DNA from 3 places in the Streptomyces sp. NPDC091287 genome. Region 1 is predicted to be linked to each of the others. Evidence: predicted binding sites of a transcription regulator. Region 1 holds the regulator's gene; each other region holds the start of a gene.
The links. Region 1 encodes HrcA, which represses chaperone genes, less so after heat shock. Its sites were predicted from a motif close to TTNGCACTCNGNNNNNCNGAGTGCNAA; they were not measured.
Positions count from the first base shown of each region.

Region 2: a site for HrcA is predicted at 1,870-1,896, ahead of groES (co-chaperone GroES). Genes of this name have one in related genera too.
Region 3: a site for HrcA is predicted at 1,735-1,761, ahead of groL (chaperonin GroEL). Genes of this name have one in related genera too.

Region 1 is NZ_JBIVUV010000010.1:68,420-71,677, reverse strand. Features, by position in the region: gene ACIQRW_RS18605 (DUF3097 domain-containing protein) at 1-28, opposite strand, end outside; gene ACIQRW_RS18600 (MBL fold metallo-hydrolase) at 148-891, opposite strand; gene hrcA (heat-inducible transcriptional repressor HrcA) at 1,056-2,072, shown strand; gene dnaJ (molecular chaperone DnaJ) at 2,073-3,215, shown strand.
Region 2 is NZ_JBIVUV010000005.1:435,655-438,912, forward strand. Features, by position in the region: gene ACIQRW_RS11025 (methyltransferase domain-containing protein) at 1-712, opposite strand, end outside; gene ACIQRW_RS11030 (polysaccharide deacetylase family protein) at 848-1,771, shown strand; gene groES (co-chaperone GroES) at 2,053-2,361, shown strand; gene groL (chaperonin GroEL) at 2,460-3,258, shown strand, end outside.
Region 3 is NZ_JBIVUV010000022.1:67,866-71,123, forward strand. Features, by position in the region: gene groL (chaperonin GroEL) at 1-1,572, opposite strand, end outside; gene ACIQRW_RS31870 (cold-shock protein) at 1,917-2,123, opposite strand; gene ACIQRW_RS31875 (MoaD/ThiS family protein) at 2,566-2,844, opposite strand; gene thrC (threonine synthase) at 2,873-3,258, opposite strand, start outside.

The DNA of each region.
Region 1 (3,258 bases):
GGGTCAGGTCCGGCTGGTAGCTGCGCATGGCACGACGATATTCGCCCGAACCGCCGACAGGCGTCGGAGACCCGGCCATGACCGGCGGGACGCCCCTCGGTGACCACACCGGAACGTTCCTATGTGGCCAGCGGGGCGTCCCGCTGGTCACCCCTCGGCGAGGTCCACCTCGAACCGCTCCGCCAGCGACGCCCGCTGCGCCCGCACGAACGCCGCGTCCACCACCGCCCCGTGCCCCGGCACGTACAGCGCGCCCTCACCGCCCAGCGCCAGCAGCCGGTCCAGCGCGGCCGGCCACCGCGAGGTGATCGCGTCCCGGCCCGCCTGCGGCTCGCCCGACTCCTCGACCAGATCACCGCAGAACACCACCGGAGGCCCGCCGTCCGTGCCCGGCACCAGCGCCGCGAGGTCATGGCCGCTGTGCCCGGGGCCCACGTTCGCCAGCAGCACCTGACGGCCGCCGCCCAGGTCGATCGTCCAGTCGCCGCACACCTCGTGGTGCGGGACCACCAGCGTGTCCGCCGACCGGGCCGCCTCGCCCTCCGGCACCCCGTGGCGCACCGCCGAGGCGCACAGGCCCTCCGCCCCGCCGCGCAGCAGCGCCGCGACGCCCACCGCCCCGTACACCTGGGCCCCGGCGAACGCGGCGGTGCCCAGCACATGATCGAAGTGCGGATGGCTCAGTGCGATATGCGTCACCCTCCGCCCGAGCAGCGCCTCAGCCTGCCGCCGCAGCTCGACGCCCTCGCGCAGCGTGGCGCCGGTGTCGTACAGCAATGCGCCGTCCGCCCCGGCGACCAGCGCGGCGGTGGCGTCCCACCCGGGGAGGCGCCGCCTGCCGATACCGTTGCCCAACCGCTCCCAGCCGAAGTCTTCCCAAGCGACATCCATACGACGACGCTAGCGGCAACGACCTGCGCGGTCTCGTGGAGGCGTGGCCGGTCGCCCTTGCCCCCGCCCCACCCCACCCCCGTACACTGACCGCGGGGATTGCTGGCACTCGAACGCACCGAGTGCCAGACAGACACCGAGAGACACAGCTGGAGGTGTGCGCGATGCTCAGCGAACGCAGACTCGAAGTGCTGCGCGCCATCGTCCAGGACTATGTCGGCACCGAGGAGCCCGTCGGCTCCAAGGCGCTGACCGAGCGGCACCGGCTGGGGGTCTCCCCGGCCACCGTCCGCAACGACATGGCGGTGCTGGAGGACGAGGGCTTCATCGCCCAGCCGCACACGAGCGCGGGACGCATCCCGACCGACAAGGGGTACCGCCTCTTCGTCGACAAGCTCGCGGGCGTCAAGCCGCTGTCCTCGCCCGAGCGCCGGGCCATCCAGAACTTCCTCGACGGCGCGGTCGACCTCGACGACGTGGTCGGCCGGACGGTGCGGCTGCTCGCGCAGCTGACCCGGCAGGTCGCCGTCGTGCAGTACCCCTCGCTGACCCGCTCGACGGTGCGGCACGTGGAACTGCTGGCGCTCGCCCCCGCCCGGCTGATGCTCGTCCTGATCACGGACACCGGCCGGGTCGAACAGCGTATGATCGACTGCCCTGCGCCGTTCGGCGAGGCATCGCTCGCGGATCTGCGGGCCCGGCTCAACAGCCGGGTCGTCGGACGCCGCTTCGCGGATGTCCCGCAGCTGGTGCAGGAGCTGCCGGAATCCTTCGACAGCGAGGACCGCGGGACGGTTTCCACGGTCCTTTCCACCCTCCTCGAAACACTGGTCGAGGAGACGGAGGAGCGGCTGATGATCGGCGGCACCTCCAACCTCACCCGCTTCGGACACGACTTCCCGGTGATGATCCGGCCGGTGCTGGAAGCACTGGAGGAACAGGTCGTCCTGCTGAAGCTGCTCGGTGAGGCCACGGACTCCGGCATGACCGTACGGATCGGGCACGAGAACGCCCACGAGGGGCTCAACTCCACATCCGTCGTCGCGGTCGGCTACGGTTCGGGCGACGAGGCAGTCGCCAAACTCGGCGTGGTCGGACCGACCCGCATGGACTACCCCGGAACGATGGGAGCGGTACGCGCAGTGGCACGTTACGTCGGACAGATCCTGGCGGAGTCGTAAGTGGCCACGGACTACTACGCCGTACTCGGCGTGCGCCGCGACGCATCTCAGGACGAGATCAAGAAGGCATTCCGTCGGCTCGCCCGCGAGCTGCACCCGGATGTCAACCCGGACCCGAAGACCCAGGAGCGGTTCAAGGAGATCAACGCCGCTTACGAGGTGCTCTCGGACCCGCAGAAGAAGCAGGTCTACGACCTCGGTGGCGACCCCCTCTCCGCCAGTGGCGGCGGCGGTGGCGGCGCGGGCGGTTTCGGAGCCGGCGGCTTCGGCAACTTCTCCGACATCATGGACGCGTTCTTCGGCAACGCCGCGCAACGCGGGCCCCGTTCGCGGACCCGCCGGGGCCAGGACGCCATGATCCGGCTGGAGATCGACCTCAACGAGGCGGCCTTCGGCACCACCAAGGACATCCAGGTCGACACGGCCGTCGTCTGCACCACCTGCAGCGGCGAGGGCGCGGCCCCCGGCACGTCCGCCCAGACCTGTGACATGTGTCGCGGCCGCGGCGAGGTCTCGCAGGTCACCCGGTCCTTCCTGGGCCAGGTCATGACCTCGCGGCCCTGCCCGCAGTGCCAGGGTTTCGGCACGGTCGTGCCCACCCCGTGCCCGGAGTGCGCCGGCGACGGCCGCATCCGCTCGCGGCGCACCCTGACCGTGAAGATCCCCGCGGGCGTCGACAACGGCACCCGTATCCAGTTGGCCGGCGAGGGCGAGGTCGGCCCCGGCGGCGGCCCGCCCGGCGATCTGTACGTGGAGATCCACGAGCTGCCGCACGCCGTGTTCCAGCGGCGCGGCGACGATCTGCACTGCACGGTCACCGTCCCCATGACGGCCGCGGCCCTCGGCACCAAGTGTCCGCTGGAGACCCTGGACGGCCTGGAGGACATCGACATCAGGCCCGGCACCCAGTCCGGCCAGTCCGTGCCCCTGCACGGGCGTGGCATCACGCATCTGCGCGGTGGCGGCCGGGGCGACCTGATCGTGCACGTCGAGGTGATGACCCCGTCCAAGCTCGACGCGGAACAGGAGCGGCTGCTGCGGGAGCTGTCCAAGCTGCGCGGCGAGGAGCGGCCCCTTGGCCAGTTTCAGCCAGGTCAGCAAGGGCTCTTCTCCCGGCTGAAGGACGCGTTCAACGGCCGCTGAACCGCTTTCCGCCTTTCACCGCACCGCCCGCCGGTTCCGAACC
Region 2 (3,258 bases), on a different contig from region 1:
ACTCGGCCTCAGCCTCGGGGCCGATCGCCTCGTGCGGGACGCCCGGGGCGATCTTCAGCGCCGCCCTCGGGGCCTTCAGCGCGGCGGCCGCCGCCCAGGACAGCGGCGGTGAGTACGCCTCCGGATCGAAGATGCGGCCGCGTCCGCCCCGCCGGGCCGGGTCCACGAACACCGCGTCGTACGGGGCGGTGTCGATCTCCGTGACATCGGCGCACCGCACCTCGATCAGCTCCTCCAGGCCGAGCGCCTCCGCGTTGGCGCGGGCCACTTCGGCGGTCAACGGGTCGCGGTCCACGGCCAGGACGGAGATCCCGGCGCGGGCCAGGGCGAGGGCGTCGCCGCCGATGCCGCAGCACAGGTCGGCCACGCTCCGCACGCCGAGCCCGGCGAACCGGGCGGCGCGGTGGGCGGCGACCGAGGTGCGGGTGGCCTGCTCGACCCCGTTGGGCGTGAAGTACATCCGGTAGGCGTCCTCGGCCCCGAACTTGGCCACCGCCCGCTGCCGCAGCCGGGCCTGGCCCAGGGCCGCCGAGACCAGCTCCGCCGCGTGCGTGCGGCGCAGCCGGGTCGCGGCGGCCAGCTCGTCGGCGGGGTCGTGGTCGCGCAGCTCGGCCAGCAGCTGCTCGCCCTCGGGGGTGCGCAGCGCCGCGAAGGCGGCGCGGGCGGGGTCGTCGTCCGGGGCGGAGGGGGTCGTTGCGTTCACCCGGTCCATTGTGGCCGCTGCGCCGGCGCTGTGGGCCGGCCGGGGGACGGCGCCGGTCCGCTCGCGGTGTCGGGGCGGGAGGCGGGCCGACGGCTGGCAGGATGCGGCGCCATGCAGCTAGTACGACAAAACGAAAAATCAGCCATGAAGTGGCACAGGTCGGGCACCGTCGTGCTGGCGGCCCTGCTGGCCGCCGCCGTCGCCTCCGGGTGCGCGGCGGAGACGGGCGGCGGTGGCACGGCAGCTCCCGGCGGACCCGCGAAGCCCGCCGCCGGCCAGCCGGGCGAGGCCGCTCCGAAGGCCGGACCCGCCCGTGCCATGGACACCTACGCCGAGGCGCTCAGGAAGAAGCAGGCGGCGCGGGCCGTCGCCGCGAAGAAGTGGGGACTGGCCAAGACCCCGCTCGCGGCCCCCGAGCCGCCGAAGGTGAAGCCGCGCATCACCACCCGCGAGGGCTTCGAGGTCCGGGACGACGCCGGGCTGCCGCCCGTCTTCACCACCGTTCCGACCAAGGAGAAGATCGTCTTCCTGACGATGGACGACGGGGCGGAGAAGGACCCCGAGCTGCTGCGGATGATGACCGAACTGTCCATCCCGTACAGCGCGTTCCTCAGTGACTACGTCACCAACGACGACTACGGCTACTTCAAGAAGATGCAGAAGCGCGGCGTGACGATCAGCAACCACACGCTCAACCACCGCTATCTGCCCGGCCTCTCCGCCGGTGAGCAGGAGCGGGAGATCTGCGGCCAGCAGGAGAAGATCCTCAAGCACTACGGGAAGCGGCCCACCCTCTTCCGCCCGCCCTACGGCAACTACAACCGCGACACCCTCGTCGTCGCCAAGTCCTGCGGGATCACCGCCGTGCCCCTGTGGTCCTCCGAGGCCTTCCCCGACCACATGGAATGGCGCGAGTGGGACCGGGACCTGCACCCCGGCGACATCGTCCTCACCCACTTCCGGGGCAAGGAGGACTGGAAGGGCTCGATGCCCGACATGATCCGCCGGGTCATGAAGACCGTCACCGACAAGGGATACGCGGTGGCGAAGCTGGAGGACTACGTCTGACCGGTCTGCCCCGCCGCGCGGAACGCACGGCTCCGCCCCCACGTTGTCCGGACGGTGACCCGACAGAGCCCCGATCGAGACGGCGCGAGGGTGGTGAATTGGCACTCCGCTTGACCGAGTGCTAATCGCGGTCATAGTCTCGGTGCTGGCACTCCCCCCTGGAGAGTGCCAGCAGCACTCTGCGCGACAGGGCAGGTCCGGCACCCGCGACGACGGGCCGGTCAGGTCGCCGCCCACAGACTGTTAAACCCCGTGAGATCTCCGAAGGGGGAGACCGGATCGTGTCGACCACCAGCTCCAAGGTTGCGATCAAGCCGCTCGAGGACCGCATTGTGGTCCAGCCGCTCGACGCCGAGCAGACCACGGCTTCCGGCCTGGTCATTCCGGACACCGCGAAGGAGAAGCCCCAGGAGGGCGTCGTCCTCGCTGTGGGCCCGGGCCGCTTCGAGAACGGCGAGCGGCTTCCGCTCGACGTCAAGACCGGCGACGTCGTCCTGTACAGCAAGTACGGCGGCACCGAGGTGAAGTACAACGGCGAGGAGTACCTCGTCCTCTCGGCCCGCGACGTTCTCGCGATCGTCGAGAAGTAATTCACCCACGTTTGCTTGTGTTCTGCGCCCCTGGCCCCCTGCGAAATAACTAGCCGGGCGGCGAGGGGCGCAGTTCATTTTGAGAGGGAACACAGCCCATGGCGAAGATTCTGAAGTTCGACGAGGACGCCCGTCGCGCCCTTGAGCGCGGCGTCAACAAGCTTGCCGACACGGTCAAGGTGACGATCGGCCCCAAGGGCCGCAACGTCGTCATCGACAAGAAGTTCGGCGCTCCCACCATCACCAACGACGGTGTCACCATCGCGCGTGAGGTCGAGCTCGACGACCCGTACGAGAACCTCGGCGCCCAGCTCGTCAAGGAGGTGGCGACCAAGACCAACGACGTAGCGGGTGACGGCACCACCACCGCGACCGTGCTGGCCCAGGCGCTCGTCCGCGAGGGCCTGCGCAACGTCGCCGCCGGCGCCTCCCCGGCCGCCCTGAAGAAGGGCATCGACGCCGCGGTCAAGGCCGTGTCCGAGGAGCTCCTCGCGACCGCCCGCCCGATCGACGACAAGTCCGACATCGCCGCCGTGGCCGCGCTCTCCGCGCAGGACACCCAGGTCGGCGAGCTCATCGCGGACGCGATGGACAAGGTCGGCAAGGACGGTGTCATCACCGTCGAGGAGTCCAACACCTTCGGTCTGGACCTGGAGTTCACCGAGGGCATGGCCTTCGACAAGGGCTACCTGTCCCCGTACATGGTGTCCGACCAGGAGCGTATGGAGGCCGTCCTCGACGACCCGTACATCCTGATCCACCAGGGCAAGATCGGCTCCATCCAGGAGCTGCTCCCGCTCCTGGAGAAGGTCATCCAGGCCGGCGCGTCCAAGCCGCTCCTGATCATCGCCGAGGACGTCGAGGGCGAGGCGCTCTCCACCCTCGTCGTCAACAAGA
Region 3 (3,258 bases), on a different contig from region 1:
CTTCTCGGGCTTGTCGGCGATGACGGCCTCGGTGGTGAGGAAGAGCGCGGCGATGGACGCGGCGTTCTGCAGAGCGGAACGCGTGACCTTCGCCGGGTCGATGATGCCCTCGGCGATCATGTCGACGTACTCACCGGTCGCGGCGTTGAGGCCGTGACCGATCGGCAGGTTGCGGACCTTCTCCACCACGACGCCACCCTCAAGACCACCGTTGACGGCGATCTGCTTGAGCGGGGCCTCCAGCGCGAGCTTCACGGCGTTGGCGCCGGTCGCCTCGTCGCCCGTGAGGTCGAGCTTCTCGAAGACGGCCGAGGCCTGGAGCAGAGCCACGCCACCACCGGCGACGATGCCCTCCTCGACGGCGGCCTTGGCGTTGCGCACCGCGTCCTCGATGCGGTGCTTGCGCTCCTTGAGCTCCACCTCGGTGGCGGCGCCGGCCTTGATGACGGCCACGCCGCCGGCCAGCTTCGCCAGACGCTCCTGCAGCTTCTCGCGGTCGTAGTCCGAGTCGGAGTTCTCGATCTCGGCACGGATCTGCTTGACGCGACCCTGAACCTGGTCGCTGTCACCGGCGCCGTCGACGATCGTCGTCTCGTCCTTGGTGATGACGACCTTGCGGGCACGGCCGAGCAGGTCCAGGCCGGCGTTCTCCAGCTTGAGACCGACCTCCTCGGAGATCACGGTGCCACCGGTGAGGATGGCGATGTCCGCGAGCATGGCCTTGCGGCGGTCGCCGAAGCCCGGAGCCTTGACGGCGACGGACTTGAACGTGCCCTTGATCTTGTTGACGACCAGGGTGGAGAGCGCCTCGCCCTCGACGTCCTCGGCGATGATCAGCAGGGGCTTGCCCGACTGCATGACCTTCTCCAGCAGCGGGATCAGGTCCTTGACGCTGGCGATCTTCGAGTTGACGATCAGGATGTACGGGTCGTCGAGCGACGCCTCCATACGCTCCATGTCGGTCGCGAAGTACGCCGAGATGTAGCCCTTGTCGAAGCGCATACCCTCGGTGAGCTCGAGCTCCAGACCGAAGGTCTGGGACTCCTCGACGGTGATGACGCCTTCCTTGCCGACCTTGTCCATCGCCTCGGCGATCTTGGCGCCGATCTCGGTGTCGGCGGCGGAGATGGAGGCGGTCGAAGCGATCTGCTCCTTGGTCTCCACGTCCTTGGCCTGCTCCAGCAGAGCGGCGGAGACGGCCTCGACGGCCTTCTCGATGCCCCGCTTGAGGGCCATCGGGTTGGCGCCTGCGGCGACGTTGCGCAGACCCTCGCGGACGAGAGCCTGAGCCAGAACGGTGGCGGTGGTCGTACCGTCGCCGGCGACGTCGTCCGTCTTCTTGGCGACCTCCTTGACCAGCTCCGCACCGATCTTCTCGTACGGGTCCTCGAGCTCGATCTCCTTGGCGATGGAAACACCATCGTTGGTGATCGTGGGCGCGCCCCACTTCTTCTCGAGGACGACGTTACGGCCCTTGGGGCCGAGGGTGACCTTGACGGCGTCGGCGAGCTGGTTCATCCCGCGCTCGAGACCGCGCCGTGCCTCCTCGTCGAACGCGATGATCTTGGCCATGTGAAGTGGTCCTCCCGGACAGGGGTGGATTCTCCGGACCGAGAGGCGCCCGCGACGGACGGCCTGCCTGCGTGGTGGTTCCTTGCCCCATCGCGCCTGCGGGCCTCACCGGCCCGGTCCAAGTTTCTGTCACTCTCACCTGGAGAGTGCTAACGCCAATGATTAGCACTCGACCCCTGCGAGTGCAAGCGTCCCCCTCCGGATGTGGACAGCGGCGCCCACCGGACGGGGCCGGCGGCGCGCCTTCCCTGCGAGGTCACCGGGGCGCACGTAGGGCCCGGTCCCCTGATCCGGGGGCCGGGCCCTGCGTGCGTGAGTAGTGTCGTCGGACGACCGCGCCGAGCTCAGCCGACGGCGAGCTTGACCATGTCGGCCTGGGGCCCCTTCTGGCCCTGCGAGATCTCGAATTCAACTCGCTGACCCTCTTCGAGGGTGCGGTACCCGTCCATCTGGATCGCGCTGTAGTGGACGAAAACATCCGCACCACCGTCGACCGCGATGAAGCCGTACCCCTTCTCCGCGTTGAACCACTTGACGGTGCCCTGAGCCATGCCTAACTCCCCTATTACTGGCCCTTGCACGGGACCGCACTTCGCGGGCCCGGGTCGGAACTCACCCTCCGACAGGAGAGGGTGTGCGGCGCCGCAGCGCGTCGACCGCGGCCGAATGTATCCGCCCAACTGCCCTCTGCAACAGGTCAATCGGACGAGAATTCTGGGCACAGAAGAACACGCGAATATGCGGGTTTGCTGAGATTTACGGGCAAGTCGGGCCACGCAAAGGGCACTTATGCCACAAGAGGTTCACGTACTTTGGCTGCTTCTTATCGGAGCCGGGCGCATTCTCATATGCGGGCGGCACGGGCAGCGGACGGGGCTTCCCCAACTGTACCGTGCTCAACCATACAGAATTGCCCCCTCCGCTTCTCTCGCGGAGGGGGCAACTGTGGTCACACAGGGGTGCGATGGGCCGCCGTGGAGCGGCCCGGGCGGTTCAGCAGCCGCCGGCGACCGCGGGGATGATCGAGACGCCGGCGCCGTCGGGCGTGGCCGCGTCCAGGCCGCCCTCGAAGCGCACGTCGTCGTCGTTGACGTACACGTTCACGAAGCGGCGCAGCTTGCCCTGGTCGTCCAGGACGCGGGCCGCGATGCCCGGGTGGTCCTTCTCCAGGGACTCGATGACCTCGGAGAGCTTGGCGCCCTCCGCCGGGACCTCGGCCTGGCCGCCCGTGTACGTACGGAGGATGGTGGGGATGCGGACCTTGACGCTCATGGTGGGTGCCTTCCTGAGTCTCTGGTGATCAGCCGGCGGCGAGGCCCGCGGCGCGGAACGCGTCCAGGCTCGGCTTGATGGTGGCCGTTGCCTGCGAGGTCGCGGAGACCGCGTCCAGCGTCTTGAGCCCGTCGCCGGTGTTCAGGACGACGGTGGTGAGCGTCGGGTCGATCACGCCCGCCTCGATCAGCTTCTTCGTCACGCCGAGCGTCACGCCGCCCGCCGTCTCGCCGAAGATGCCCTCGGTGCGCGCCAGCAGCTTGATCGCGTCGACGACCTGCTCGTCGGTCACGTCCTCCACCGCGCCACCGGTGCGGCGGGCGATGTCCAGGACGTACGGGCCGTCCGCCGGGTTGCCGATGGCCAGCGACTTGGCGATGGTGTTCGGCTTCTGCGGGCGCACCACGTCGTGGC